Regions from separate parts of the Lactobacillus johnsonii genome, predicted to be linked through region 2. Evidence: predicted binding sites of a transcription regulator. Region 2 holds the regulator's gene; each other region holds the start of a gene.
What was found. The regulator NrdR, encoded in region 2, represses ribonucleotide reductase genes. The targets are predictions, from matches to a motif close to ACACNATATATNGTGT.

Region 1 (7,801 bases), 180 kb from region 2:
AAAGTATTAGCAGTACTACCAGAACCAGATGGGTTCCAGTCGTTTTCATTTGTAGTCGGAGTACTAATAGATGGACCGGAGCTAGGAGTGTTAATCCAATCAGGAATCTTATTTATATCAAGTTGAGTATCTAGCTGAATAAAGTAAGGCCCATTTTTAGAATAATCTTCACCATTAACAGTAAAGTTACCCTTTTGGTCAATAACTATTTCTCTGCCATCATTAGAAATAGAATTTCTTAAAAAGTTTTCAAAGTTAGTATCTTCTGAAAGCGTAGAGATTTTTGAATAATAATCATTAATACTGATTCTTTGTCCATCAGAAGCAACTACTTTTATATTGAAAGGAATTTTGAATACCTTAATAGTCGATGGAAGAATTCTTTGACCGCTACTAAATTTAATATGAGCAAGAACATTAAGCAGTGGTTTTAAACTTGGATTGGTAGATGACCCGTAGTTCCAATCAATGGCATATTGCATTAGACGAGCATCTTTTTGTTGGGCAACCGGAATGTCAGCTTTTGCACTAGGTTCTGGACCAGTATAGTTAGCACCATATTCTGTATAAACTCCGTTTGCGCCTGGATTGCCATCTTCTCCGGGTATCCAGATAACTTTGGGACCGATTATAAAACCATGGAGAATCTCCTCATTGATAACTTTATCTTGATAAGGATTAATTTTAATTGGAAGATTTTGGATAAATGATTGTTTATTAGGCAAAGTAACTGTAACGGGAAGAGTTAAATCGGGATAAGTACCATATTTTTCATAGTATTGGGTAGTAGCAGTAGTATCGGCATTAAATGGAAAAGTTGCATCAAAACCGGATAAGATACCGTCATCATTTCCTGTGTAAGTAAAAGTGAATTCTTTATTAGTAGCTGTATCAGTTCTATTCATATCAAATTCACTAGTTTTAGTTGGAGTTACATTAAAGCTCAACAGATTATTTTTATCGTTAATTGAAACGTTAACTTGTTCACCATGATTAATAATGAGTGGCGTAGTCGAATTATTATTGATATGCACATTAATGGCACCTTGAGTTACGCCAGCGATAAGAGAATCATTAGTTTTAGCTCCAGTAACGCTTACTGTGGATTCATTCTGATTTGTTTCTTCATTAAGATTGTTAGTTTGATTAGTTGGGACAGTCACTTCATTTTTAGAAGTGAGAGATGATTGTGTTGAAGAATTATTATCTTTTGTACTTGGATCGCTACTATGTGAATTGTTTTCAGAACTAGTTTCTTGTTTCTGAGTCGTTTCGACTGAATTATTTGAAGTTAGTTCCTTGCTAATATTCTGGTTACTAGCAGTATTATTTTGATCTGCTGCTTGAACAGTATTAGAACTTGCTAAAAAGAAAGTTGTACCTAAAGCAACAGTAACTAATCCAACTGAAATTTTTCTAAAACTAAACTTTTCCTTCCCATTAAGTTTAGTAATAAAAAATAAATCATTTTTATGTTTCATTTTAATTCTTTCCTCGATTATGAATGATTTTTTTAATAAAATAACATTTTAGCTTTCTAAAAGAATATTATACTCCAGATTTAAATAATAGATTATTAGATAGGGAAAGTAGGCTATTGCTAATAGTGAAAAGATCTAGCTAAAAGTAAAAAAACGACTTTAAAAAGTAGCTATAAACACAAAAAAATACGTGATTTATTCAAGTATAAAAATAAAAAATATATAAAAATGCAAATAAAAACAGTTAGGATAATAAAGTAAGCGCTATCTAAAATTTGAATAACCCTTACCCGCATATTTAACGAAAATTGTAAACTCTTGTTTTCAATTTATTAACTACTATACTAGATACAGATGCTTTTTTGAGAAAAATGCGGATAAGGCACAATATATTGTGTGACCTAATATAAAGAAAGAGGAGTTAATAAATGGACAATTCCACATCATTACAAGAAGATCATAAAGAAAGAAAGGATAACTATTTCGTTTGGCTATTTAAGCAATTGCACGGATGGCCAGTTCAAAATTATATGCTTTGGTTCTTTGCTTTCGGTTTCCAATTAGCTATTTTGATTCAAAATAAAATCACTGCTTTAACCGTTATTACTTTTATTGGTACATTGCTTGGAACTTTATGTGTTTTAGCCATTAATGCAACTAAAGCAATTAATGGATGGTTAGGCTTGATTTCCGCAGCTTGTTTTATTTATGCAGGACTAGCTGCTAAGAATTATCTTTCAATTTTTGAACAAATTGCTTATATTTTAACTTTAGATTTACCAGTTATTATTTCAGTTAGATCTTGGAATGACGATACTAAGAATCACTTACGTAAGTTTGGTGCTAAAGAATGGATTGTTGCCATTGTTGGTACATTAGTTGTTTATGCAGTATCTGGCTATTTAATTGGTAAGTTTACTAACGATCCACGTCCTTGGATCGATGCTATTAGCTTTGCAATTTCATTAACTGCTGGCATTATGTGTTTTTTACGCTACAATAACCAATATTTCTGGTGGACTGCTAGTGGAATTTTCCAATTAATTCTTTGGGGTGTGACTTATGCACAGGGAGATGCAACTTTAGCAATGGCTGTTAACTCCTTAATTTACGTTGTTAATGACGTTTTAGCCTTTACTGTTTCACCATGGTTTAACATGGGAAGAAAGCGTGAAGGGTTAAAAGCTATTAAAGACTAAATGTAATTAAATACGTTAAAATTAGCATGTCGAGTTCGACATGCTTTTTTTATTTGTGAGGTATCAAAAATGAATGAAAATTGGACTAAAAATTATAAAAAAGCTGCACAAGGTAATGACTATGTAAAGTTAAATGCGGGACTAATGAAAGTAAAAGACCTCGATAATTATCTTTCTTCGTTTCCCAGCAATTTGCTCAGTTTTAATAAGACTGGAGAATTTACATATTATAAACAATTACCAGGGATGAATTATACTCCTCCAGAACTTGGAGAAAATATTGCGGCTCTTGGCCAAACAGAGAGTGAAAAGAAGCAATTAACAGAAATATTCCATAAGTTAAGCACAGGTGAAGCGAAAGAATTGCATTTTGTAGATCAAACTAATACCCAAAAAAGATTTATGGTAGACACATATCGGGCTATTTTTGATAAAGACCATCATTTTGCTGGAATTAATGAAACTGTTCAAGATATTTATCCACTTGTGGAATACTACTTAAAAGAAACCGGACAAAAATTGGTTGATGATCCTAAGAATACAAACGGAGAAGTGTATCGGAAAAATCAGAAAATTGATGCAGAAAGTGGAGCTTCGGAACTATAGTGAATTGACAGAAAACTATTTTTTCTTAAAATATAATTAAAAATAGTTTGGGGATGGTAAAAATGCCTGAAATTGATCAAAAATATATTCAAAATAAATTTATAGAATACTGTAAAGTAAATACTCGTTCAGATGAACAAAGTACAGCGGTGCCGACGACTGCCGGTCAAGTTGACTTGTTGAAAATTATTGAGAAAGAATTAGAAAAATTAGGCTTAGAAAATATTTCATTTTCAGAAGAAGATTCCTATTTAGTAGGAAAACTAAAAAAGACAACTAAGAAAGAAGTGACTCCAATTGGTTTTGTAGCACATGTAGATACGGCTGATTTTAATGCAGAAAATGTAAAACCGCTAGTGCATCAGAACTATGATGGAAAGGATATTTTCTTAAAAGAGGGACGTGTCTTATCCACAAGTGAATTTCCTAGTTTAAAAAAACATTTAGGTGAAACATTGATTACCGCTGATGGAACGACTTTACTTGGTGCAGATGATAAGGCGGGAATTGCTGGATTACTAGGAATGCTCAAATTTTTAAAAGAAAATCCTGATCTTGAACATGGAGATATTTGGGTTGCTTTTGGCCCAGATGAGGAAATTGGTAAGGGTGCTGCTCGTTTTAACGTGGAACGTTTTCCTGTTGAATTTGCTTATACATTAGATAATGGTGATCCAGGAGATATTGCATTTGAGACCTTCAATGCAGCAGCGGCTACGATTGATTTTCATGGGACAGTAGTTCATCCTGGCGAGGCATACGGTCTTATGGTCAATGCAGCCTTGATAGCTAGTGAATTTATTCAAGCTTTACCAGCAAGTGAGGTCCCTGAAAATAGTAAAGATTTTGATGGCTATTTTATGGTTTTATCCAATAACGGCAATGTCGATCATGCACAAATTCAACTAATTATTCGAGATTTTGATACTGATGGTTTTGAGCAAAAGAAAAAGTTAATCACAAGTACAGTGGATAAGTTGAATAAAAAGTATGGAACAAATCGAGTAACTTTTGAAATGCATGATCAATATCATAGTCCAGGAGATTTGATTAAAGAGCATCCCTATGTAGTAAATCTAGTTTTACATGCCTATAAGTCTCTTGGATTAGAGCCAAAAGTTATCCCATTTCGAGGAGGAACAGATGGCGTTTTTATTTCAGAAAAGGGGATACCTACACCTAACTTATTTAATGGTGGGGCAAATTTTCATGGACCATATGAATATGTAACAACTGAAAGTATGGCTCTTTTAGCTAAAACATTAATTGAAATTACGAAGCAGCATGTTTTATTAAATGATAAACGTGATGAAAGTCCATTAAAGAGAAAGTATTAGATTTAAATGAATTTCTATACGATAAATTATATTCAGAACCATCAAAATACAGATCGAACAGCTTTATATATTCTAATGATTGTTGCTGCCAGTGCGATGATTATTTTTGCAATTCTATATTTGCGTGATCGTTTTAATACCAGATATAGGGATTTAGGAATCATTGCCCTCTTGTTTTTATTATTATTTACTGGCACACAATATGAAAAATATGTGCAAAATAATGAACAGAAGTCTAAAGCTGCCCAAATTGTTCCCTTTATTAAATCAGTTGCTGATGATGAAAATGTTAAAGAAAGCGATGTGATGGTCAGTTCACTGAGTTTGCAGGATGGGATGATTGTGCGAATTGATTCGAAAAATGAAGACTATCAATTGAATTTAAACGAAAACAATAATAGCTATACATTAAATCGATCGCACGTGATTGATCATCATGTATATGTGCAAAAGTAGGTAAAAGATGGATTATACACAATTATTTATTAAGTTTTCTCTAGGGATATTAACCTTGATTATTCAAATTAATGTTTTTGGAAAAAGTAATTTAGCTCCAACAACAGCTTTGGATCAATTACAAAATTATGTACTGGGCGGAATTATAGGTGGTTTAATATATAATCAAAGTATTACCGTTCTTCAATTTTTATTGGTATTAATCGTTTGGACTTTAGTAGTTTTTATTTTGAAGTTTGGTCGTGAGCGTAGCAATTGGATTCGTAATTTGATTGATGGAAAACCGGTTCAAGTAATAAAAAATGGTCATGTGTTGGTCGGAAATTGTATGAAAGCTGGTATTTCTGCCAATGAATTAATGTTTAGACTTAGAAGTCGCGGAATTTATTCAGTTGAAAAAGTGAAAAATTGTATTTTTGAACAAAATGGCCAATTAACGATAATTGAAAATGATGAAGATAATATTCGCTTTCCGATTATTAGTGATGGACAGGTAAATGAAGACGTTTTGGATTTAATCCATAAATCTAATGCTTGGCTTGAACAGGAAGTAACTAAAGCTGGTTATAATAGTCCTGATGATGTCTTTTTAGGAGAATATATTGATGGACAATTACGTCTGGTAGGATATTCTGAAAAATAAAAAGGAAGAAATGATCATGAAAGATTTTAAAGAAATAAAAAAATGGTTAGCAGATGCCGATGCGGTTATTGTGACTGCAGGTAATGGGTTTGCACAAATGGAAGGCCTTGATATGTTTGACAATTTGGCCTTTCCGATTGAATATAAAAATATAAGTGAAAAATATCATGTAAAAACAATTGCGGATGCACTAGATAAAGATTTTGATTCTTGGGATGAAAAATGGCAATTCTGGAGTCAACTAATTAATGAGTATTCAGTTGAATATAAGCCAAGTAAAGCAATGAAGCAATTAAAAGAATTGTTAAATGGAAAGAATTATTTTATTGCTACTAGTACTTTTGGCCATTTTTTTGAAAAAGCTGGCTTTGATCAAGAAAAAATCTTTAATGTTTTTGGTGACTGGACAATGATGCAGTGTTCTAGTGGTTTAAATCACGGTACACGTTCTGATTTGTCAACAGTGAAGAGATACGTTAATGGCCAGGGTGAGGTTCCAAGATGCGAGGATTGTAATTCACCAATGGAACTTCATATGCCGCTAAATGCTCACTTCTTTCCAGATGAAGATGTAAATACGAGATTTCGTTGGTTTTTAACAAGAAATCAGACTAAGAAGGTCGTAGTGCTTGAACTAGGAGTTGATCCAACTAGTCCTCAGCTTCTTGATCCAATGGTAAAACTGGTTGAGCAGTTCAAAGATTGGCATTATGTAGCAGCAGACTTAAGTCAAGATGAATTGCCGGATGATATCCAAAAAAGAAGTGTCGGCCTAGAAATGGCTCTTCCTGAAGCAATTGAAAAGATTTCAAAATAATGAAAGGTAAAAAATGAGTATTTCAGTTATTCAAGGTGTTTTACGAATTCCAGCAGCTCAAGAAAAAATACGTCAAAAAGGCATTGAAAAACCTGGTTTTCCTGATAACTATACCTTAATTGATGTGGAAACTACGGGGCTTAGTCCATACCGTGATCGGATTACAGAGATGGGTGGTTTAAAGGTTCGCCATGGAGAAGTAGTTGCAACTTTTTCAGAATTGGTGAAGTTTCCTGATAGCAATAAGGTGCCTGCTTTTATTACCAAATTAAATGGAATTGATGAAGCGACGATTGAAGAAAAGGGTCTACCGGTTCAAGAAGCAATAAAGAAATATCGTGAATTTATCGGTAGTGATCCGATTGTTGGATATAATGTGAATTTTGATTTGAATTTTGTCTATGACCTAGCTGAAAAGTATCACTTAACTGTCTTAAATAATGATTATGTTGATGTTTATCGTTTGGCTCGTAGTTTTTACCCACAAGAACAACACAATCGTCTTTTAGATTGCATGCACCGATTAGATATCGCAGAAACGCAAGAGCATCGCGGTTTAGATGACTGTCTAGATACAAAAAAGGTTTTTGACGAATTTCATCGATTATTTAGACAGGAACATATGCTTAGAGCGCAAGAAATGGTTAAAACACTAGACTTAACTAGTGAATGGCCTGAGATTGTTAAACAAAGCCAAGCTTTCCGTAGTCCTTTTGCTCATAAGAATGTTGTAATTGCTGGTGACTTAGATGTAGATGAATATGAACTAGCTAATGCTGTAAAGAATTTGGGTGGCCTTATTTGGGATGAAGTTGGTCAAGATACAGACTACCTTTTAGTTGGAGATCATGATTTCTTCAGAACTGATATCGTTGAATTAAATAAGGCAAGAGCATTAAAGAAACAAGGTCAAAATATTAGAATTTGGTCGGAGCAATTTTTCTTGAATGTTCTTGATAATTGGGCACGTAGTTAAAATATTTTTTACATTAAAAAGGGAATCCTAAAGCAGGATTCCTTTTTTGATATGGGGAAGATTTACATGTACGAGCCAACCAATATTAATTGAAACAATAATAAAAGTGAGGATGGTAATAACTTCAAAGCTTGACCAGATGAGACAAGAAATAGTTCCAATTAAAGTTGTACTAATAAAAAGAAAAATAGTTGATTTTTTTAACTTAAATTGCAGTTTATTGTAATGAGTTGAAAATAATAGTCCTAAATAGAATAAACCAATTCCACAATATAAACATAAAACA
Region 2 (7,801 bases):
AGATATTCATTCAAAGAACTTCAATGTCAGAAGTTTTGCGGAAAGAACTGCAATTAATTCTCCAATTCAAGGATCAGCAGCTGATATTATTAAGATTGCCATGATTAATATGCAGAAAAAACTTGATGAACTACATTTAAAGACTAAAATGGTCTTACAAGTACACGATGAATTGATTTTTGATGTGCCAAAAGATGAATTAGATACAATTAAGAAAATTGTTCCAGAGGTTATGCAGTCAGCTGTCAAATTAGATGTTCCACTAATTGCAGATTCAAATTGGGGACATAATTGGTACGATGCAAAATAAACAGTAAGTAGGTGAGACAATGCCAGAAATGCCAGAAGTAGAGACAGTTAGAAGAACGCTAACTCCTTTAGTTAAAGGAAAGACAATTGCTAAAATTATTATTTGGTATCCAAAGATTATAGTTAATAATCCTGACGAATTCGTTGAAAAATTAACGAATAAAAAAATTTTGAAAATTGATCGTTATGGCAAGTATTTACTATTTAGATTTAGCGATGACCTGACTATGGTTTCCCATTTACGAATGGAAGGAAAATATCATTTAGTGACTCCTGATCATCCTAAAGGAAAGCACGAGCATGTGGAATTTGTTTTTACTGATGGAACTGCTCTGCGCTATGCTGATGTACGTAAATTCGGAAGAATGCATCTAGTAGAAACTGGAACAGAGAAGCAGACAACTGGAATTCGGCACCTTGGCCCTGAACCAAATACGGAAGAGTTTAGTGTAGAATACTTTATTAATGCTCTAAGTCGAAAGAAGAAAAATATTAAGAATACTCTTTTAGATCAAACCGTAGTTTGCGGTTTAGGAAATATTTATGTTGATGAAGTGTTGTGGCAGAGTAAAATTCATCCCTTAAGTAGTGCGAAGTCAATTCCTGCTGACAAAATAGTAGATTTATATCACAATATAAATCATACGATTACTGTTGCAACTAAAGAGCGTGGTACTACGGTACATACTTATTTGGACGCTAATGGTGATATAGGTGGTTACCAAAATATGCTCCAGGTTTACGGTCATGCGGGTGAAGAGTGTAATAATTGCGGCACTATTCTAGAGAAAATTAAAGTAAATGGACGCGGCACTACTTTCTGTACGCATTGTCAGGTGTTATACAAATGACATATTTTTTAGGTTTAACTGGTGGAATTGCTAGTGGCAAAAGTACAGCTGATGAATTTTTTAAAAAGAAAAAAATTCCAATTATTGATTCAGACTTGATTGCTCATAAAATAATGGAGATTGGGCAAAATGGCTACAAAGCAGTAGTAGATTATTTTGGTACCGATATTCTTAATGATGATCAAACGATCAATCGTCGTAAGTTAGGTGGAATAGTTTTTAACGATAAAGCTAAGTTGAAAAAACTTAATGAGTTAACACATCCACTTGTCCACCAAGAAATTAAACAACAAATGGCACGATATCGTGCAAATCAAGAAAAATTAGTTGTAATCGATGTGCCTTTGCTGTTTGAATCTGGCTTTGAAAGTTTATGTAATGGTGTTTTGGTTATTTCTATTACACCAGAATTGCAGATTGAACGTTTAATGAAACGAAATGCCTTCACTAAAAAAGAAGCTATAGCTAGAATAAATAATCAAATGCCGTTAAGTGAAAAAGAAAAAAGGGCTACCTATGTAGTAGCTAATACTGGTACAATAGATGACTTAGAGAAAAAATTATCTGATTTATTACAAGAGATAGGCAGGTAAAAAAATGGAATGTCCAAACTGTCATAAAAATGCTTCAAGAGTAATTGATTCTCGTCCAAGTGATGAAAATAGAGCAATTAGAAGACGTAGAGAATGTGAAAATTGTGGTTTTCGTTTTACAACTTTTGAAAGAGTAGAACGTTCACCTTTATTAGTAGTTAAAAATGACGGAACCCGTGAAGCATTTAATCGCGATAAAATTTTACATGGGGTAATGATGGCCGCACAAAAGAGACCAATTTCAAGTGAACAACTTGATGCTTTAGTTGACCATGTAGAAAATGAAATTCGTAAGCAAGGTCTTAATGAAATTTCATCTAAAGATATTGGTAATCTAGTGATGAAAGAGCTAGCAAATTTAGATGATGTTGCTTATATTCGCTTTGCAAGTATTTACCGTCAATTTAAAGATGTTTCAGGATTTATGGAAGCCATGGAAGATATGATGGCTAAGCATGATAAGGAGTAGGTAGCCGGTGTTTGAAAGTGCTGATCCTAAACAGCCTTTTTATGTGGCTAATCAAGTAGCTGTTAGTGAAGAAAATATAAGGGTCTTAACTACTCTATTTGAACCCCTTGTAGGCATACAAGGAGTAGGATTGTATATAACTTTGACTAAGGAGTTTGATGAAGTTCCGTTTGCCAAAGATTATAAAACTTTGTATCAACTTCAAGACCAGACAAATCTAAAACTAGAGGATTTATTTTCCACTCTACATCATTTAGAAGCAACAGGGTTGATTAAGACTTTTATAGGATCAAATCCTGTTTTAGGAGAAACGTTAATTTTTGAAGTAGAAAATGTTCCCTCGGCTGGTGAATTTTTTCATACCTTTCTGTTGTCTAGTTTATTACTTGAACGAGTAGGAAGTGTAACTTTTAATCGCTTGGTAAAAAAATTCACGCCGCGCACTTTTATTGGCCTAAAGGATGCCAAAGAGGTTACTAGTGGATTTTTTGACGTATTTCATCTAAGTGCTGAGAGTGCAATTGACGCTCCTATCGAAGTTAAAGAAGCAGCACGTGAAGTTCCTAAAGATAATAAAGGTGAAATAAAGCTAGGAAATGAGCCTGTGAAGATTGATTGGAGTTTTTTGGTCGATCTATTTGCAAGTTATCATATTGATAAAGAAGAAGTTTTAAAGCATCAGGTAGAAATTAAGCAAATTATTGATTTTTATCACTTAACAGAACAAGAATTTGTGGAAACCTCTTTAATTACTATGTCGGCAGGCACAGATAAATTAAATATGTATGCAATTCAAAATGCTGTTAACGAAAACTTTGGCCTTAATCGAAATAAGGAAATGGTTAGAAAACAGTTGCAGCAAAAGCCTAAGGATGCCGATAAAGCAATTAAGAACTTGTCAACAGCAGATGCAGAGTTGATTCGAGCAGTGGATAGTAAACCTCCTACTGATTACCTATATGAATTAAAAGAAAAAAAGGGCGGATATGTAACTGCTAATGAAAAGAAAGTTATTTATCGTTTGCAGGATCAGATGGGTTTAACACCGCCTTTAATTAATCTAATAGTTCATACTTGTTTTGAATATGATGCGGTCTTGACTAATAATTTAGCAGATCGAATTGCTAATGATTGGCTTCAAAAGGGAATTACTACGCCAACTGAAGCAATCGCATATCTTAAGGAACGTAAGAATAAGCGTAACCAAAAGCAATATTATAGGACGCCTAAAAAGACTGTCCATAAGCTTACTGACTGGTCAAAATATGAAAAGCAGAATCAAACAAAAAAAAGGCGGTTATCTACAGAAGAAAGAAATAAAATTTTTCGCGAATTTGGTAAAAATGAATAGGAAGTGTTGTACTGGTGGAAGATATTTCTGAAGTAATTACACGAATTATAAAGAAACGCAAATTAGGTGAAGATAGCAAAAAAATTGCTAAAACAGCAATAAAGCATCCAAAAGTTCAAGCCTTTCTTGCACAGAATAAAGAAAGATTGAATAAAGAAATTGTCCAGGCATCCCTTCCTACAATTTTCACCTATGTTGAACAAATTGAGTCACCAAATCCGGTGATGGAGGGATATACACCTAAACTTTTTCTTAATGGAAAAGTAATTGATATTACCTATGTCCCTACTGAAGCAAAACTGAATTCAGAAGCTAAAAAACGTGCAGAAAATAGAATTGAACTGATTGATTTACCTGCTAAACTTCGTCATGTTGAATTAGAAAACGTTGATGCGACTCCTGAACGTGATGATGTGTTAGATGAAGTAGGAATATTTCTTGCTAGTTTTAAGAAAAATAAACATACTAAGGGGTTATATCTAACAGGTGATTTTGGTGTAGGGAAAACATATATTTTAGCTGGACTTACAAATTCAATAGCACGACAAGGAAGTAGAGTAGTTTTTCTACATGTCCCTTCTTTTATTGCTAGTTTAGGAAGTCATTTCCAAGATAATAGTTTAAACGATGAGATTGATCGCATTGCTTCAGCTCCGGTTTTGATTTTTGATGATATTGGAGCAGAGACGTTAAGTGAATGGTCACGAGACGATGTATTAGGTGTAATTTTACAAAAGCGAATGGATAATGTTTTACCAACTTTTTTCAGTTCGAATATGACAATGGATGGTTTAAATGAACATTTTGCCAAAACTAGAAATAGCGTTGATGAAGTTAAGGCAAGACGTTTGATGGAACGAGTTCGTTTTTTGAGTAAAGAAGTTTTTGTTGGTGGCAAAAATCGTCGAAATTAATTTTAAAATTTTACTTGCATCTATTTGATGAGCTAGTATAATGAAAGTCAATGAAAGACATGATTTTCTTCACTTCAGAGACAGGAGCCTAGTTCTGGAAGCTCCTGATTAGAAGAAAACCCCAATTTCATTCCTGAAATTTTTATATTTGGCTAGGTACCATTAACGACCTTTAGAGGAATTAATTTTATAATTAATTCGAATTTCGGGTGGAACCACGTATTTTAACGTCCCAGCACTGTTTTTAGTGCTGGGATTTTTTATTTGGAGGTAAAAATTTATGAGTTTTTCTGTAACTTTGCCAGACGGCTCTAAGAAAGATTTTGATAAGGCAGTTTCTGTTAAGGAATTAGCATCTTCAATTGCTACTTCTCTAGGAAAAGCTGCTGTTGGTGCAAAGATTAATGGGGTAATGAAGCCTTTAGATTACATCGTTGATGAAGATGTAGAAGCAGCTATTATTACCGATAAAGATGAAGAAGGCTTAGACATTTTACGTGCTACTGCAGCATTCTTACTTGAAGCTGTTGCAAAGCGCAAATACCCAGAATTACGTTTGGGAATGCACGAAGCTGACGAAGGTGGTTTCTTCGTAGATACTGATAAAGAAGATCAAATTAAGGTTACTGAATTACCAGAACTTGAAAAAGCAATGCAAAGAGCCATTAAGAATGGTGAAAAGATTGAATATACTTCAATGAAGAAGAGTGAATTGGAAGAAATCTTTAAGGATGACCAATTCAAATTGGATCTTTTGAAAGATGAAGAAGACGAAGTTGCAGTTTACAAGTTAGGTGACTTTGTTGACTTTGGCTTTGATGCTTTATTACCAAATACTGGTAAAATCAAGAACTTTAAGCTTTTGTCAGTTGCCGGTGCATACTGGTTAGGTAAATCTTCCAACCCAATGCTTCAAAGAATTTTTGGTACTGCATTCTTCAAGAAGGCTGCTTTAGATGAAGACTTGAAGCGTCGTGCTGAAATTAAAGAAAGAGACCACAGAACTATCGGTAGAGACCTAGACTTATTCTTTGTTGATCCTAAAGTTGGTGCGGGTCTTCCTTACTGGATGCCAAAGGGTGCTACTATTCGTCGTGTTGTTGAAAGATACATCGTTGATAAAGAAGTAGCTGATGGCTATGAACACGTTTATACTCCAGTATTAATGAACGTAGATGCTTACAGGACTTCTGGTCACTGGGCACACTATCGTGATGATATGTTCCCACCAATGGATATGGGTGATGGCGAAATGCTTGAACTTCGTCCAATGAACTGCCCATCACATATTCAAATCTATAAGCACCACATTCGCTCATACCGTGAATTACCAATTCGTATTGCTGAATTAGGTATGATGCACAGATACGAAAAATCAGGTGCTTTGTCAGGTTTGCAACGTGTACGTGAAATGACTTTGAACGACGGACACACTTTTGTAGCACTTGATCAAATTAGAGAAGAATTTGCTAAAGTTTTGAAGTTGATCATGGATGTTTATAAGGACTTTGACATTACTGATTACTACTTCAGACTTTCTTACCGTGATCCAAAGAACACTGATAAGTACTACGCAAACGATGAAATGTGGGAAACATCTCAATCAATGCTTAAAGCAGCTATGGATGACCTTGGCCTTGACTACGTTGAAGCTGAAGGTGAAGCTGCATTCTACGGTCCTAAGCTTGATATTCAAACTAAGACCGCTTTAGGTAATGATGAAACTATGTCAACTATTCAACTTGACTTCATGCTTCCAGAAAGATTTGGCTTAACTTATGTTGGTCAAGATGGTGAAGAACACCGTCCAGTTATGATTCACCGTGGTATTGTTGGTACTATGGAAAGATTCATCGCTTACTTAACTGAAATTTACAAGGGTGCATTCCCAACTTGGCTTGCTCCAGTTCAGGCTGAAATTATTCCAGTTAATGAAGAAGCTCACGGTGAATATGCTGATAAAGTTCGTGCCGAATTAGCTAAGCGCGGATTTAGAGCAGAAGTAGACCACAGAAATGAAAAACTTGGCTACAAGATTCGTGAATCACAAACTCAAAAGGTTCCTTACACTTTAGTTCTTGGTGATGAAGAAATGAACGCAAACGGTGTTAATGTTCGTCGCTACGGTACTGAAGAACAAATTTCTAAGAGTTTAGATGACTTTATTGCTGAAATTGATGCAGATGTTAAGTCATACTCAAGAGAAAAATAATTTTGATAATTGATAGATAATAAAAATCCGCTAGGGAAAAGAGAAGATCCTAGCGGATTTTTTGTATAGAAAAATGACCATTCACCGTTAGATTAAGACCATTTACCGAAAATCTCTGGTTTTCAAGCGGTAAATAACTATACTTAATAACCAAGTAAGGAGGGAAATTAATGAAAGTTGAGTTTAAGATTGATCCTAATCTACCAGAAGAAAAAGTTGAATTTTGGTTGAAAAGGATGACTAGCAAAATAAAGCGAATCACGAATGAATTAACATCAAAGCAAGATTTTCTTTGGGGCTACAAAAATAGAGATGCTTATATGATCGAGTTTTCACAGATTTTTGCTATTCAAGTTGAGAATGAAAAAACAATGATTTGTACAGAAAGAGATGTTTACATTTTTAGAGGAAGATTGTATCAAGTGGAAAAACTTCTACCTAATGATTTTGTTACTACTTCCAGAAGTTCGATTGTCAACTATCATTCTATAAATCATTTAGAAATTGTTAGTAGCGGAAATATTGATGCAATTTTAGAAAATGGCTTACGCATTCAAGTTGCAAGAAGAAAGATTAAAGTTTTGAAAGAGAGGTTAGGATTATGAAAAAGGTTGTTCAATTATTAGTAAGTGGTTTAATTGGAATTGGAATAGGGATGACTTGGATAGTTGTTCAGATTCTTCTGCAGTCTTCCTGGAACAATTTAGCTAATAGTACACTTAAAATCTCAGATTTTTTATTTTGGATATTAGAATCTTTTTTAATTGGAATCTTTTTTTATTTAGCGGGTTGGATTTTTAACAATGATAGTTGGTCATTAAGAAAGCAGATTATCATTAATTTTTTTGTTTGCTTAACTGCTTGGTTAGTATTTAATTTCTTTGTAGATGGCTTAACAGTTATGGAAAAGCAGTTAGCCATTATTATCGGAAACTTTATTCTGATGTATGCTCTTGCATATGGAGTTTACTTTTTTCACTTGTGGAATGAAGTGAGACAAATCAATATTCAATTGAAGAAAAATAAAGAGTAAAAGCAGAGTTAAGAAATAAATGAAGACGGTGCTGATATATCTAAATAGAGAACGAAATTTTAAGTTGTA
Region 3 (7,801 bases), 410 kb from region 2:
AATTTCCTTTAGTTGATTTTAAAGTTAAGGCATGTTTTGTAGACATTACACTAACTACTTTTCCATCAACAGGAGCAACAATTTTCCCATCTTTTGGAATAATAGCAAATCCTTCTCCAAGCATTTTTTGTGAAAATACTTGGTCTTCAACTTCATCTAACTCTTCAATTTGTCCATCTACTGGAGCAACAATTTCTTGTGTTGTTAATTTAGCGTTATCTTTTACCTCATTTTCACCTGAAGTAGACATATTCAAATTATATGCTTGCTCCTCAGCTTCTCTTCGTTCTTTAACTTCAGCATCAGCCTCATCTGCAGGAAGCATAGCCTCTTTCGGAACACCCCAGAAGTAAGTAGCAATAAAACCACCAACATAAGAAGCTAACAAACCTAATATATAAGCCCACCACATGTTATGAGCAATTAATGGAATCAAGGCTACACCTGAAGGCCCGATAGCTATTGAGCCAACTTGACCAAAAGCAGCAACTACAGCACCACCAATACCACCACCAACACAAGCAGTAATAAATGGACGTCCTAATGGTAATGTAACACCATAGATTAATGGCTCTCCGACGCCTAAGATACCAACTGGTAAGGCACCTTTAATCATATTTACTAATTGTTTATTTTTACGACACTTTACCCATAAAGCAATTGCAGCTCCTACTTGACCACCTCCGGCCATAGCTAAGATAGGGAGAAGAGGAGTAAATCCAAGTTTTTGAATCATTTCTAGATGGATAGGGGTTAAAATTTGATGTAAACCTAGCATTACCATAGGAAGGAAGAATAATCCTAAAATAAATCCTGAGATTGGTCCACCAACTTTTAACACCCAATTAATTCCACCTACAAGAGAATTAGAAAACCATCCTGCCAAGGGCATAATTACAAAAATTGTAAATAATCCCATTATTAGTATTGTTAAAAATGGTGTAAAAATAATATCTACAGAGTCAGCAATATGCTTATGGAAAAATTTTTCAACATAAGATAATAGCCAAACGCCTAATAGGACACCGATAATACCACCCTGACCAGCAGCTAGAGGTTTTCCATCAAAAATATTAGGAATGCTTACTGGAGCAACAATCCCAGGTAAGTAAACAATACCACCAATGATACCACCCAAGCCTGGAGTAGCCCCAAATTCTTTTGCTGTATTAATACCTACATAAATATTCAAATATGCAAATAAAGCACTAGAAATCATTGCTAATACTGTTACGCCAAGATTCCAGGACATCGGCAATACTTTAGCAGTTAACAAGTTTCTCAGAATTCCCGCAACACCGGAAATTAGTCCGGCACCTACAAATGCAGGTATTAATGGTACAAAAATTGCCGAAATATGTTGAAGAGCTGACCGCCACCAGGTCTTTTTTAAAGAAGCTTTGTGAGCTGCATGCACTTCAGCTGCTTTCTTTTCAACTTCACTTTTATTAGATTGATATGAATTTGTTTCAGGAAAAGTTTCTCCTTCCTTTACGCCAGCCTCATTATTCATTATCGTGGCAACCTTAGTATTAACGCCTGGTCCTAAAACAATTTCCAGTGTATCAGCTTCAACTACTCCTAATACACCATTTATCTTTTTCAATTTTTCCATATTTACTTTAGACATATCTCTGATTTTAATTCTGAGTCTTGTCATACAATGGATCAATGATTCAACATTATTTATACCACCAATTTCTTGGTAGATTTCATCGCTTAGAATTTGATACTTATCCTTTGACATGATGAATCTCCTTATATAAATGTAAAAATGTTTCATTTAAATATGTAAAAATTTATCACAGTAATTAATGTAATCGCTTTCTACATCTAAAATATTAGATCCTATTAGTATTTATGTCAATAATTTATCCTTAATAAACCAAATATATTTAATCTATAGTTTTATGTAAAAATAAAATATTGTTACATTTATTAAAAATGCTTATTTACTAATCTTAAAGATATTACCCTTCAAGATTACTCCTACTTGCTAACTAAACGTAAGGGGCTTATAATACCTACCATTGTAATGTTTAAATCTACAAGGAGAGGTGAATTCATGGGTCCTTTTTTCTTATTCGTTTATTTAATTTTGGGTGGGATCTTAGGAGGTTTGCTATCAACCATTGCTAGCATGGCTTCGCTAGCAACTTACCCAATACTTTTATCAGTTGGAATTCCGCCCGTATATGCCAATACAACCAATGATGCTGCTTTAATTTGGACTGGAGTTGGTTCAACTGCATCATCCCTGAAAGAATTAAAAGGACATTGGAAAGAAGTAATTTTCTATTCAATCTTTACAATTGTTGGATCAGCTTTAGGATGTATGCTTTTAATACAATTTCCCGGGAAAATATTCGAAAAAATTGTTCCGTTTTGTATCGCTTTTTCTGGTCTAATGATTTTATTCAGTGGTGAAATTCATCTGGAAAAAGATGGTAATAACCGCCTTCTTCAGATTATATCTTTACTTTGCTTAGTGATTACTGGTATCTATGCAGGATATTTCGGAGCAGCAAGTGGCGTTTTAATGCTCGTTATCTTGAACGCCATTAGTGATGATGATTTTTTGACAGTTAATGCTATGAAAAATATAATTGGGGCTCTTTCAAACTTAGTTGCCCTAATCATCTATATGTTTACTGCAAAAATTTATTGGGATTCCGCCATTCCATTGGCTATTGGTGCCTTAATTGGGAGTTATTTCGGTCCTCGAATCATGCTGCACATTTCCGTTAAAGTTATTCGCTTAGGAATTGCCGTTTTAGCTCTTATTCAAGCAGCTTACTTTGCTTATACTGCATATAGGTAAAACATTTGTAATACGTAAAAAGCTCTACCTGCGTAAAGGTAGAGCTTTTTCAGTTACTTTTAAATAATTTTCTTTCATTTCAGTTTATATCATCGCAAGCGGCATTTTTTCAGTCGGCTGCGGAAAGTCATTATCAATTAATTTTATTTCATCGGGAGTCAATTTAATATCCTTAGCAGCAATATTTTCTTTCATGTGTTTAACATTGCCTGCTTTTGGAATAGATAAAATATTACCCTTTCTCAAAGTCCAAGCAAGCATCACTTGATGCGGCGTTACATGGTGAGCGCGAGCAACAATCTTAAGATTATTAGTAATTCTGATTGAATCACCCTTACCTGAATTAAATGGAGAATATCCAATAAAGCCAACGCCGTGCTTTTCTTGCCAAGGTAAGACGGCGTACTCTACCCCTCGCTCAGAGAGATTATATAGATCTTCATTAGCAAAGCAGTCTTTTCCGCCAGGAACGCTAAATAATTCTTCTAAATCAGCCACATCAAAATTTGACACACCCCAATGACGAATTAGTCCTTCTTTTTGTAATTCTTTAAGTCCACGAACCGTTTCAGATAAACGCTTGTCTCCGCGCCAGTGGAGTAAATATAAATCTAAATAATCAGTTCCTAGTCTTTTTAAACTTTTTTCTAAGCTTTGCCGCTCTAATTCTGGAGAAGCATGATATGGATAAAATTTCGAAATTAAAAAGATTTTACTCCGGTCATATCCTCTAATTGCCTCGCCAATTAGCTTTTCACTTTTTCCTTCACCATACATTTCCGCAGTATCGATTACTTTAATTCCATGATCCAAACCATAGCGAAGGGCAGCAAGTTCATCTTTTTTTTTTGAAGCGTCTTCGCCGATTCCCCAAGTTCCCATACCTAAACCTGATAGATTACTTTCCTGAAAACTCTTCTCCATCTCTTCTCACCTCACCTAAATTTTACCGCAGAAAAAAATAAAATTAAAAATGTTAGCGGTTTAATTTGACTAGACCGATTTTATATTTTATAATGGACTAGACCAATGAATGAGGAGGTATATATTATGAAAATCATCGTAACTAAAGATAATATTGAAGGCGGCACTAAGGCATTTGAAATTATTAAAAAGGGAATGGAAGATGGCGATAAAGTTTTAGGTTTAGCTACTGGCTCTTCTCCAATTCCACTATATGACGATATGTGCGACAGCGACTTAAACTTCTCTGATATGACTAGTATTAACTTAGATGAATACTATGGCTTAAATCCAGATAATGATCAAAGTTATCATTACTTCATGCAAAAGCACTTATTTGATAAGAAGCCATTTAAGCATTCTTATATTCCAAACGGAATGGCAAAGGATATTGATGAAGAAGTTGATCGTTATAACGACATTATTGCTGCTAATCCTATTGATATCCAAATCCTAGGTATCGGTAGAAACGGCCATATCGCTTTTAACGAACCAGGTACTCCATTTGGCAGTTTAACTCATAAAGTTCAATTAACTGAGAGCACCATTAAGGCCAATTCACGTTTCTTTGATAACGAAGATGAAGTTCCTCGTCAAGCCATTTGTATGGGAATTAAATCCATTATGCAAAGTAAAAAGATTGTTTTACTTGCATTTGGCGAATCAAAACAAGATGCAGTTAAAGCCTTAGTTGAAGGCCCTGTTACTGAAGAGGTACCAGCATCTATCTTACAAGATCACCCAGATGTAACAGTTATTTGTGATGAAGTTGCTGCCGCAAAACTTGATCCAAAATATAGAAATTAATCCTCATTAATCAGACCGTTTACTTGAACGAATTAATCTTTTTAGATTAGTTCGTTTTTTATTTGGTAGAATTCTTTTACCTTTAATCTACATTTTTTCAGATCTACTCTTGACTTTTTCACTTAACTCTTTTTTCAAAAATAGCTTGCCTACCTACCAGATATTGAATTACACTATTAAAGCAAACTATATATTGTAGAAAGAACGTGATGACAGTTATTGTATTGAGCGGGCCCATTGGAGCCGGAAAATCCAGTTTAACCAGTCTTCTTGCCGAACATTTAGGCACTCAAGCCTTTTATGAGGGTGTAGATAACAATCCAATTTTGCCACTTTATTATAAAGATATGGCTCACTATACTTTTCTTTTAAACACTTATCTTTTAAACCATCGTTTGGCTCAAATTAACCAAGCTATTCGCGATCATAACAGCGTGTCTGATCGTTCCATTTATGAAGATGCCCTATTTTTCAAAATGAATGTTGATAGTGGTATTGCTGATCCTACAGAATTCAAGATTTATGATAGTTTACTTGAGAATATGATGGAGCAAGCACCTGGTAATCCAAGTAAGAAACCAGATCTTTTAATTTACATTCATGTTTCTCTTGATACTATGCTTCACCGAATTCAAAAACGTGGTCGTAAGTTTGAACAATTATCAACCGATCCAAGTTTAAAAGATTACTATGCTCGCCTTTTATCATATTACGAGCCTTGGTATGAAAAGTATAATGCATCCCCTAAGATGATGATTGATGGTGATAAATACGACTTTGTTGCCAATGAAGACGCAAGAAGGAAAGTTATTAACGCAATTGATCAAAAACTTATTGATATAGGGAATTTAAACTAGTTAACGAATAGAAGGAACGTGATGACAGTTATTGTATTAAGCGGGCCCATTGGAGCCGGAAAATCCAGTCTAACAGGTATCTTATCTAAATATTTGGGTACTAATCCCTTTTATGAAAGTGTAGATGACAATCCTGTTTTGCCATTATTCTATGAAAACCCTAAAAAGTATGCCTTTTTACTGCAAGTTTATTTCTTAAATACTCGTTTTCGGAGTATTAAGTCAGCCTTAACTGATGATAATAATGTACTTGACCGTTCTATCTACGAAGATGCTCTTTTCTTCCAAATGAATGCAGATATTGGGCGTGCTACTCCAGAAGAAGTCGATACTTACTATGAGCTCTTGCACAATATGATGAGTGAACTAGATCGGATGCCTAAGAAGAATCCTGATCTCCTGGTTCATATCGATGTCTCATATGATACAATGCTCAAGAGAATTCAAAAACGTGGTCGTAACTATGAACAATTGAGTTATGATCCGACTCTAGAAGATTACTACAAGCGTCTACTTCGTTATTACAAACCTTGGTATGAGAAGTATGACTATTCACCAAAAATGACTATTGATGGTGATAAACTTGATTTCATGGCAAGTGAAGAAGATCGTCAAGAAGTCCTAAATCAAATTGTGGCTAAGCTCAAAGAAATGGGTAAACTTGAAGACGACTGGAAACCTAATTTAGTTAAATAAAGCAAAACTGCGGTCCAATATGGATCGCAGTTTTTATTTTTTAATCCTAACAATCAATGTCTTGATGCACCACTTACAGCATCAGCTGCTTCACCTGTTAACTGATTTTCCTTAGTAACAGGATATGGTTTCATCACACTTCTGCTCGTTGAAGAAATGCCCCAGTCAGCACTGTAATTAATATGATCAATCTTAGCATGTTTAATATCTTCAATTGTCTTACAGCCGGTTAATTGCATATCAATCAATAATTCCTTATTTAATTGCTCAATAACTGATTGAACACCTTGTGCACCACCAAGTGCTAAGCCATATAAGAATGGGCGGCCAATACCGACTAAGTCTGCACCTAATGCTAATGCTTTAAAGACATGAGAGCCGCGACGAACGCCGCCATCAAGAATAATTGGAACACGATGATTTGAGCTTCTTACTGCCTTAGCAATTTCAGGTAAAACATCAATCGTCGCAGGAGCGCCATCTACTTCACGTCCGCCATGATTAGAAACTACGATCCCATCTGCTCCAGCCCCAATAGCAAGCATAGCATCTTCAGCACATTCAACTCCTTTAACAATTACAGGAACATCAGCAATTTCCTTTATTTTACGAATATCATCTGGTCCAATATTTTGAGCCGATGAAGCATACATTTGTGCAACGCTTTGTCCTTCACCCTTTCCACCGTTCCATTCATTAAAGAAAGCCAACGGTACCGGATAAGTAAAGTTAGTTCGTAAGTTAGCTTCACGATAGCCACTAACTAAAGCATCTACTGTTAGGAAAAATCCCGTAAAACCTGCTTTAACTGATTCTTCAATTACCATCTTATTAAAGTCCCAGTTTTTGCTTAAATATAGTTGCATAAATCTAGGAGAATCCCCTACTGCACTTTGTACTTCTTGTACACTCTTATTTGCATAGGTACTCATCGCAAATAAGGCCCCAGCAGCTTTTGCACCTTTTGCAGTATCAATTTCTGCTTCAGCGTTTGCAATACCGTGGCATGCAATTGGACAAATCATAACCGGGGTCTTTAACTTCATCCCTAAAAACTCAGTATTAAGTTCAGGGTTTTGCATTCCAGTCAAAGCTCGAGGAACTATTTGAAAATGATTAAATGCTTGAGTGTTATTTCGCCAAGTCCATTCATTTTCAGCACCACTAGCTACATAGTAATAAGCAGCTTCTGGCATCACATATTTTGCCTCATTTTCCAGTTCATCTAAGTTAACCATATGTAACTTTTCTTCTCTTGTACTTTGTGGAAAGCCCTTATAGTAAGTTGTCATCGTACATTCCTCCAAATTTTATAACGCATGTTTCTTTACACTTTAATTTTAAGACTATTTTTTTAAATGAGTAACTAATAGCCCTTACGAAATAATTCACTATCTCTTATAAGATTTACTTTCAGAAAGTTTTTACAACCTTTCATCGCTAAAATTCGCGTTTACATTTATTTATGGGAATGCTACACTATAAAAGTTGCTTATTTAAAGCTTAAAAACGAACATTATGTCTGGAGGACAAAATGAATTTTATAAAAAACTACTTTCATTTAGAAAAGTTAGGAACTAATGTTAGAACTGAATTTATTGCTGGGTTAACTACTTTTATTAGTATGTCATATATTCTTTTCGTTAACCCTAGCGTT

Region 1: the regulator NrdR is predicted to act here: its motif matches at 1,864-1,879, upstream of pnuC (nicotinamide riboside transporter PnuC).
Region 3: the regulator NrdR is predicted to act here: its motif matches at 4,775-4,790, upstream of H0I41_RS09135 (deoxynucleoside kinase).

Annotation. Positions count from the first base shown of each region.
Region 1 is NZ_CP059055.1:1,664,698-1,672,498, reverse strand. It holds gene H0I41_RS08115 (mucin-binding protein) at 1-1,481, opposite strand, end outside; gene pnuC (nicotinamide riboside transporter PnuC) at 1,910-2,680, shown strand; gene H0I41_RS08105 (PAS domain-containing protein) at 2,750-3,286, shown strand; gene pepT (peptidase T) at 3,349-4,623, shown strand; gene H0I41_RS08095 (DUF3290 domain-containing protein) at 4,630-5,079, shown strand; gene H0I41_RS08090 (DUF421 domain-containing protein) at 5,087-5,722, shown strand; gene H0I41_RS08085 (SIR2 family NAD-dependent protein deacylase) at 5,739-6,539, shown strand; gene H0I41_RS08080 (exonuclease domain-containing protein) at 6,553-7,515, shown strand; gene H0I41_RS08075 (low temperature requirement protein A) at 7,543-7,801, opposite strand, start outside.
Region 2 is NZ_CP059055.1:1,481,074-1,488,874, reverse strand. It holds gene polA (DNA polymerase I) at 1-310, shown strand, start outside; gene mutM (DNA-formamidopyrimidine glycosylase) at 330-1,160, shown strand; gene coaE (dephospho-CoA kinase) at 1,157-1,753, shown strand; gene nrdR (transcriptional regulator NrdR) at 1,758-2,222, shown strand; gene H0I41_RS07095 (DnaD domain protein) at 2,230-3,573, shown strand; gene dnaI (primosomal protein DnaI) at 3,588-4,487, shown strand; gene thrS (threonine--tRNA ligase) at 4,768-6,699, shown strand; gene H0I41_RS07080 (LytTR family DNA-binding domain-containing protein) at 6,870-7,304, shown strand; gene H0I41_RS07075 (DUF3021 domain-containing protein) at 7,301-7,732, shown strand.
Region 3 is NZ_CP059055.1:1,891,225-1,899,025, forward strand. It holds gene H0I41_RS09115 (glucose PTS transporter subunit IIA) at 1-1,747, opposite strand, end outside; gene H0I41_RS09120 (sulfite exporter TauE/SafE family protein) at 2,066-2,821, shown strand; gene H0I41_RS09125 (aldo/keto reductase) at 2,906-3,745, opposite strand; gene H0I41_RS09130 (glucosamine-6-phosphate deaminase) at 3,872-4,591, shown strand; gene H0I41_RS09135 (deoxynucleoside kinase) at 4,798-5,448, shown strand; gene H0I41_RS09140 (deoxynucleoside kinase) at 5,470-6,144, shown strand; gene H0I41_RS09145 (alpha-hydroxy-acid oxidizing protein) at 6,198-7,436, opposite strand; gene H0I41_RS09150 (NCS2 family permease) at 7,679-7,801, shown strand, end outside.